DNA from 2 places in the Aeromonas molluscorum genome. Region 1 is predicted to be linked to the other one. Evidence: riboswitches for the same ligand, from Rfam matches in the RefSeq annotation. Region 1 holds a riboswitch; the other holds the start of a gene.
The links. Region 1 has a riboswitch for lysine ahead of lysC (lysine-sensitive aspartokinase 3). Riboswitches for the same ligand answer to the same signal wherever they lie in the genome.

Region 1 (4,209 bases):
ATGCCCCCCCTGATAGCCGGCCGTGCTCGAATAAATGCCTGGCTGCTGCCAAAACAGACGCTCGACACCCCAAAAGCAACCCATGCCAAACCAGGCCTGCGCCAGACCCTGGGGCCAGGGGCCTTGGGTCGGGTGACCATTGACCGCGTGCACCTGACCAATCACCATGGCTTCATCGCGGCCCGGCAGGGCCTGATCGGCTGACAACATCTGTTCCATCTGTTCATCCTTAAATAGCGAGGCAGGCCCGCGCCGCTGGCACGTCGCCCGTCCCTGACATCGGCAAGAGCTGTGAAGATAAGGAGTTTGCCCGTTTGGATCAACCGCCCTCGCCTCCATGGCCACTCTCCTTGGCGCCCATCCTGCTCCTCTCATCTCATGTCCCCAGACTCGGCCCCGCCCCTGTACGGGCAATAAATCGCGCCAAATCAATATTTAGTCTTGATTTGTGAATTTATTTTCATATATTGGGCCCATTACTGTTTTTTTATGGATGTATCTCGAGTGCGCGAACGTGAACCCAGCCTGGTCCATGCCTTTCGGCAATCCACCCCCTATGTCAACGTACACAGGGGTGCCACCTTTGTGCTCATGATGGGCGGCGAGTCGGTCGCTCATCCCAACTTTGCCAACATTGTCAGTGACATCGCCCTGTTGCAGACCCTCGGGATCCGCCTCGTGCTGGTATTCGGTGCCCGCCCCCAGAATGATGAGGCCCTGGCCCGCGCCAACATAGAGGCCCAGTACCACAAGCGGATCAGGGTCACGGACGATCAGAGCTTCGCCCTCATCAAGCAAGTCAGTGGCGGTATGCAGTTCGACATCACCGCCAAACTCTCCATGGGCTTGGCCAACACCCCCATGCAGGGCGCCCGGATAAGCGTGGTGAGTGGCAACTTCGTCACGGCCCAGCCGCTGGGGGTCGATGACGGGGTCGACTACTGCCACAGTGGCCGGGTGCGCCGCATCGATGTGGAGGGGATCGTTCGCCAACTCGATCAACAGAACCTGGTACTCATCTCCCCCATCGGCTGTTCGGTCACCGGCGAGAGCTTCAATCTCACCTCCGAAGAGGTGGCCCGCCGCATCGCCGTGGATCTCAAAGCCGACAAGCTGATCTGTTTCAGCTCAAGCCAGGGGGTCATGGACCGCCATGGCCAAGCGGTCTCCGAGCTCTTCCCCGAGCAGGCTGAGGAGTACCTGATTGAGCTGGAGCAGGCGGGTGAGGAGATGTCCGGCACGGCTCGCTATCTGAGAGCGGCCATCGCCTCCTGTCGCGGCGGAGTGCCCCGCTCTCACCTGGTCAGCTACCAGGAAGATGGCGCCATGCTGCAGGAGCTGTTCAGTCGCGAGGGTCTTGGCACCCAGATAGTTCGCGAGAGCGCCGAGCAGGCCCGCGCCGCCACCATAGAGGACATTGGCGGCATTCTGGACCTCATACGCCCGCTGGAAGAGGACGGGATCCTGGTGCGTCGCTCCCGCGAGCAGCTGGAGATGGAGATCGACAAGTTCACCATCATAGAGCGTGACGGCCTCATCATCGGCTGCGCCGCCCTCTACTGCTTCATGGAAGAGGCCATGGCCGAGATGGCCTGTGTGGCCATTCATCCCGAGTATCGCAACTCCAACCGGGGGGATCAGCTGGTCGCCAAGGTGGCTGAACGTGCCAAGCGCCTCGGCATCCGCCAGCTGTTCGTGCTGACCACCCGCTCCATCCACTGGTTTCGGGAGCGCGGTTTCGAGCCTCTGGAGGTCGAGGCCCTGCCGGTGGAGCGTCAGCGGCTCTACAACTGGCAGCGTCGTTCCAAGGTTTTGTCGAAGACTATTTTTTAAGCTGTTGATTTTGTGCTGCCTTCGACAGGAGATTGAACTTTTTTCGAAACTCGATTGACAGTGCAATCCAACGCGGGTTATTTCTAATTGCACTCCATCCCCAGCGGATGGAGCCAGAAGAGGAGCGTTGCCCAGGTAGATCGGAGCAGGACACCAGCGTCCTATGATGCCGATTGAGGGGGAGCAGCGCCGAGATGGTGCAGGAGACTGGTCTCCTCATCATCGGCTACGGGGGCTGAATCCCCCGGGTTGTCATCGGTAGTGTCTATCCAATACCCGCGCCAGACTCTGGTCGGGTACTGGATGGGTTCTACAGGTGGAGCGCTTCTGGCCGGGATCCTTTGCTATTCCTGCCATTTTCTGCCCTCCCCTGTCTATTTCCCCCACGGATCCGGATTTTTGATATTTAGACAGGAGCATGCAATGAACCCTTTCAATGTCGCCAAGTTTGGCGGAACCAGCGTCGCCAATGCCGCCGCCATGAACAACTGCGCCAACATAGTGCTGGCCAACCCGGCAACCCGCTTGGTGGTGCTGAGTGCCAGCTCTGGCGTGACCAACCTGCTGGTCGCCCTGGCCCAGGGCGAGCTCGATGAAGGGGAGCGCGAGGCGCAACTCGGCAAATTGGCCGACATTCAGCAGAGCATATTGCAAGACCTCGGCCAGCCGAGCGAAGCCTCTGCCATCATCCATGGCCTGCTCGGCGACATTCGCAAGATGGCGCTGCAAGCCACCCAGCAGACAGATGCAGAATTGGCCGATCGTCTCATCGCCTGCGGCGAACTCATGTCAACCCGCCTCTTTACCGAGCTATTGTGCCAGCGCGGCGTCAAGGCCCAGTGGCAGGATGCACGCCAACTGCTGCGCACCGACAGCCGCTTTGGCAAGGCAAGCGTTGATCTTGGCGCGAGTCGCGTTCTGTGCCAGCAAGCGCTGGCGCCCCTGCTCGGCGACACCCTGATCATCACCCAGGGCTTTATCGGCGCCGACGGCGATGGCCGCACCACCACCCTCGGCCGGGGCGGCTCGGACTACAGCGCAGCCCTCTTTGCCGAGGCCCTGGACGCCGCCACCATCGAGATCTGGACCGATGTACCCGGCATCTACACCACGGATCCGCGTCTGGTGACCCGCGCTCGTCCCATTCCCGAGATAAGCTTCTCGGAGGCGGCCGAGATGGCGACCTTCGGCGCCAAGGTACTGCACCCCTCCACCCTGCAGCCTGCGGTGCGCCAGGACATTCCGGTGTTTGTCGGCTCGAGCAAGGATCCCCAGGCCGGTGGCACCTGGATCCGCGCCAGCACCCAGAGCAGCCCGCTGTTTCGCGCCGTGGCCCTGCGCCGCCAGCAGGTGCTGGTGACCCTGCACAGCCTCAACATGTTCCACGCCTACGGCTTCCTGGCCGAGGTGTTCGGCATACTCGCCCGTCACCGCATCTCGGTGGATCTCATCACCACCTCGGAGGTGAGCGTGTCGCTCACCCTGGATCACACCGGCAGCCAGAGCAACGGCGAGCCTGTGCTCGGCGACAAGGTATTGGCCGAGCTAGGTCAGCTGTGCAAGGTGAAGGTAGAGACGGGACTCGCCCTGGTGGCCCTCATCGGCAATCGGATGAGCGAGGCAACCGGGGTCGGCAGCCGGGTGTTCGACGCCATGCGCGATCACAATATTCGCATGATCTGTTACGGCGCCAGTGCCCATAACCTCTGCTTCCTGGTCAACGAGGGCGAGGCAAACCAGATAGTGAATCGCCTGCACCAGGAGCTGCTCGACTGAGCCACCTAGGCTTGACGACAACAAGGGCGCCATCAGGCGCCCTTGTTGTTTGTGGCCAGCGCCTCAGATGGGCGGTGTCACGCTGTGACTCACACCCGCTCAGGGGCGAGCTGCCAGCCCTTGGCCTGCTCGCGCTGGCTCGCCAGCAGGGCGAGCAGCTCACTCTGGCTCTGGCTGACCTGAGTGCCCCCGGCAAGCAGCTCCTCATAACAGTGGCCCAGAGCATGCTCCAGCCAATCGAGGCGCTTGAGGGTCAGCAGGGTACAGCTCTGGCCACTGAGGTCGTCTTGGACGTCCAGCCAATGACTGCGGTACATGTCCTTGAGCCAGTTGGCCGCCAGCCCCTCCTCGCTCGCCAGGGCGATGCGCCACTCCTCGCCAAGGGCAGCCAGTCGCGCGAGCACCGCCTCGCAAGCCCCCTCCCGGCCAAGGCGGGCCAACTCCTGTTCGGCCCAGGCCAGAGTCAGGCCGCGCCAGTAGGCAAATTGCGGCAACGGATTGGCGACCCCGAGCCAGAGCCCTGACAGGGTACGGGTCTCGAGCCGCTCCACCACATGAAACTGCGCGTCGCACAGGCCATTGGAGTTGAACTCGAAACGG
Region 2 (4,209 bases), on a different contig from region 1:
GAGATATTGACCCATCCGGCTACCTGGGTCACCGTCTCTCCCAAAATAGGGATGGCAGGCGGGCTGACAGTGCTGCCCAGTGCCTTGGCGAGGGCCAATGAGATCAAGCATCCAGTGGCCATGATGCGGCATGTCGAGGAGCTGGATGACTTGCTATCTGGCGCCCAGTTGCGTGAGGATGTGGTGATAGCGCTGCAACCCATCAGCCAGAAGCCCAGGGCCACCGAGCTTGCCATGGCGGTCTGTATCGAGCGTAATTGGCGCCTCTCTATCCAGACTCACAAATATCTGGAAATCGATTAAATGACCACCTTGCCCGACGAACAGATATTGCTGAGCCTGGCCAAGCCAATGCCTTATGGTAAATATCGGGGGCGCAGGCTCATCGATTTACCTGAACCCTACCTGGTGTGGATGGCCAGAAGTGGATTTCCGGCTGGCTCCTTGGGGCAATCGCTGGCATTGGCGTATGAGATAAAATTAAATGGGCTCGAAGCAATGATAGTCCCCATCATAGATAGGATATCAGTATGAGAATATATACCCGACAAGGCGACAAGGGGATGACCCGATTGGCTGATGGTAGCCGCATTGCCAAGAGTCATCAGAGAGTAGCCAGTTATGGCGATATAGATGAATTAAATTCTCATATAGGTCTTCTTGCTGCGAAAATAACCGATCAGCAATCTCAGGTATTAGCCGAGCTGACACTCATTCAACAGGAGTTGTTTGACCTGGGCGGCGAATTGGCCTTTTCGAGCGAGGCGCAGTCGAGTGCTATTTGGCAGGTCAGGGAAGAATGGACGGCACGATTGGAATCCCAGATCGATCACTACACTGAACAATTACCCCCGCTGCGCCAGTTTATTCTACCCGGTGGAACTGAGGCTGGCGCCTTGGCGCATGTGGTGCGGACGCTGACTCGGCGTTGTGAGCGACAACTGCTTGTCCTGGCGGAACAAGAGCAGATCAACCCTGCCGTTATTCCCTACGTTAACCGGCTAAGTGACTGGTTCTTCACTCTGGCTCGCTATCTGGTATGCCAAGAGGGCAAGCCGGAAGTGCATTGGGTCAAGGCGGCAGACAGATGAATGCCAGTATGGCTCTGCCAGCAGACAGAACGTAGCCTTGTTTGGATCAGGCAAAAAAAAACCTCGCTATGCGAGGTTTTTTCATGGGCAATACCTGGATCTATTAGATAGCGAAATCTGCCAGGGATTTACCAGCTTCAACAGCCTTGGCGATGGCAGAAGGCATGCGGCCCTGACCGGTCCAGGTTTTCTCGACACCGTTGTCGTCATAACGGTATTTCGGCGGACGCGGAGCGCGCTTGCTGCCTTTAGCCGGTTCGGAGGAGGGGGCTGTGCTAACCAATTCAGCCGGGTCGATCCCCGCGGCTTTCAGCATTTCGGTATATTCATTGATTTTACGTTGACGCTCTTCGCGAGCCTGACGATCTACGGCTTCATCTTGCTGACGTTCAGCAACGATGGTGGAGAATTTCTCCAGCCCTTCTTCCAGTTGTTCCAGGGTCAGCTCACGGCAAGCGGCACGCAGGCTACGGATATTCAGCAGTACTTTCAGAAATTCAGTCATAGTGGTTACCATGCGAGCAAGAAAGGGATAATTATTGGATAACTATTTTCTGGTAATTTATACGTCAGGATGACATTAAGTCAAGTCGAGAGAATTAATAAATAATGATTAGAAATTAAGAACATTATTTTTTAATCCCTGTCGATGGGTTAATTAGGGTGTAAAACCCCATTAATGTGGCTGTCAGGTTAAAATCTCGCCGAATGCAGGCTGCGTAAAATCTCTCACTGGCATTGGGCGAAAGATCTTGATTCGAATGAGTATTAAATCAAAAAACTTGATATAAAATATCATCAGGATAAAATACCCGCCGAATACCTTTTAAGTAGAGGCGCGCTGCCTATAACTACTCATGCGGAGGGTGATGCCTGTGAAGCATGAGGAAAGGAGCCAGCGCCGAAGTGATCATGCCATCATGCAGGGTCGCTGGGATTGCATCGAACAGGTGCAGTACTGCCATAGTCAATCACTATGGAGCGCTACTGAAGGGGCTGAGGAGTAACCCTTCACGGGCTCATTTTCTTCTTTATCCTCTCGGTAGATCTCCACCTTATGTTGTAGGTGTCAAGAGATCATGGACATTACCCATTACGCCGATTCGGCGTGGTCCCTCATTCCCCCTTTAGCGGCAGTCATACTGGCTGTCACGACCCGCAAAGTGCTGCTCTCTCTCGGGGTTGGCATTGTGCTGGGTTGTTTGCTGGTAAACCAGTTTGTGCCACTGGCCAGTGCCGAGTATCTCGGCCAGGTGGCCAAGGGGATCTTCTGGGCTGACGGTGCCTTGAATGGTTGGAACGTCAACATACTGGTGTTCCTGCTGCTGCTGGGTGGCATCATCAGCTTGCTGACGGTGTCGGGCGCGACTCTGGCATTCGCAGAATGGGCCGCGCAGCGTATCCAGGACAGACGGGGGGCAAAGATGCTGACCGGCCTGCTGGTGTTCCTGTTCTTCATCGATGACTATTTTCACAGTCTGTCGGTGGGGACCATCTGCCGTCCGCTGACCGATCGTTTCAATATATCCCGGGCCAAGCTGGCCTATCTGCTTGACTCAACCGCAGCCCCCGTCTGTGTATTGATGCCGATCTCCTCATGGGGGGCCTATATCATCGCGCTCATCGGTGGCATCTTGACCGCCCATGGTATTCAGGATCAGAGCCCGATATCTGCTTTTGTGCAGATGATCCCCATGAACTTCTATGCCCTGTTCACCCTGGCCATGGTGTTGGTGGTGATCGTGTTCCAGCTCGACATCGGTCCCATGCGTGAGCATGAGCAGCGTGCCCTCAAAGGGCAGTTGTGGGATCCGGCCAAGGGCGTGCCTCCCGGTAGCAGCGGCGATCTGCCCGTCTCCAGTCGCGGCCGGGTCATCGATCTGGTGTTGCCAATCCTGACCCTGACCGCGTCCACCGTCTATTTCATGATGGCCACCGGGGCTGCTGCCCTGGCCGAGAAGGGGTTGCCGTTCGGGGTACTGGGCGCGTTCGAAAATACCGATGTGGGCGCTTCCCTGGTCAATGGCGGCCTGTGCGGGCTTGGGGTCGCCGTGGTGCTGACCTTGCGCATGGGGCTGAGCCTGCGTACCTGGCTCGAGGTCGTCAAGCACGGTGTCATGGCTATGCTGCCCGCCATCTACATTCTGGTGTTTGCCTGGGCCATAGGCGCCGTCATTCGCGATGTGGAGACAGGGAAATACCTGGCTTCCCTGGCTCAGAGCGGGCTGCCCATCGAGTTGCTGCCCGTGGTGATGTTCTGCCTCTCCGGCGCCATGGCATTTGCGACCGGCACCAGCTGGGGGACCTTCGGCATAATGTTGCCCCTGGCCGGTGACATGGCCGCCGCCAGCGAGATAAGCATGATGTTGCCGATGCTCTCTGCCGTGCTGGCCGGGGCCGTATTCGGCGATCACTGTTCACCGATATCGGATACCACCATCCTCTCTTCCACCGGCGCCGGTTGCCATCATATCGATCACGTGATGACTCAGCTGCCTTATGCGCTGACCATTGCCATCGGGGCAGCCTTCGGTTACCTGGTGCTGGGGGCGACTCACTCGGTCACCGCTGGTTTTGTTACCAGCGGCGTCTGGTTCCTCGGGGTGACACTTTTCTATCTTAGAGCCAGTCAGAAGGCGGCAGTCACCGCCTGATGAATGACGAGGGGCCTGTGGGCCCCTTTGTTTTTGGCGTCATGCTGCGTTAGCATGCGCGCCATAAATTGGTATCGGAGCAAGCATGGCCTCATTACATTACAAATTCGCCGCGATGAACTCGGGAAAATCCACCCAGCTTATCCAGGCGCACTTCAACTATCTCGAGCGGGGCATGCACCCTCTGGCCATGACGCCAGCCATTGATGACAGATCCGGACTCGGGGTGATCAGCGCCAGGGTCGGGTTGGAATTAAAGGCGGAGGTGTTTAGCGATAACTGCGATCTGTTCGAGATGGTCAAGGCCCGTCATGCCGAGCAGGCCATCGATGTGTTCATCGTCGATGAGGCGCAATTTCTCACCAAGGAGCAGGTCTATCAGCTGGCCAGGGTGGTGGACGAGGCGGGGATTCCCGTGATTGCCTATGGCCTCAAGATAGACTTCCGTGCCGAGCTGTTTCCCG

Region 2: linked by a shared signal. The riboswitch ahead of ACSMDR_RS02790 (Na+/H+ antiporter NhaC family protein) and the one ahead of lysC (lysine-sensitive aspartokinase 3) in region 1 are both predicted to bind lysine.

Annotation. Positions count from the first base shown of each region.
Region 1 covers NZ_JBPQCY010000002.1:1,680,142-1,684,350, reverse strand. The annotation lists gene msrA (peptide-methionine (S)-S-oxide reductase MsrA) at 1-219, opposite strand, end outside; gene argA (amino-acid N-acetyltransferase) at 505-1,833, shown strand; lysine riboswitch at 1,943-2,168, shown strand; gene lysC (lysine-sensitive aspartokinase 3) at 2,257-3,609, shown strand; gene ACSMDR_RS18270 (protein kinase family protein) at 3,699-4,209, opposite strand, start outside.
Region 2 covers NZ_JBPQCY010000001.1:584,408-588,616, reverse strand. The annotation lists gene queE (7-carboxy-7-deazaguanine synthase QueE) at 1-303, shown strand, start outside; gene ACSMDR_RS02805 (DUF3820 family protein) at 304-534, shown strand; gene ACSMDR_RS02800 (cob(I)yrinic acid a,c-diamide adenosyltransferase) at 531-1,091, shown strand; gene ACSMDR_RS02795 (H-NS family histone-like protein) at 1,195-1,596, opposite strand; lysine riboswitch at 1,915-2,086, shown strand; gene ACSMDR_RS02790 (Na+/H+ antiporter NhaC family protein) at 2,171-3,745, shown strand; gene ACSMDR_RS02785 (thymidine kinase) at 3,831-4,209, shown strand, end outside.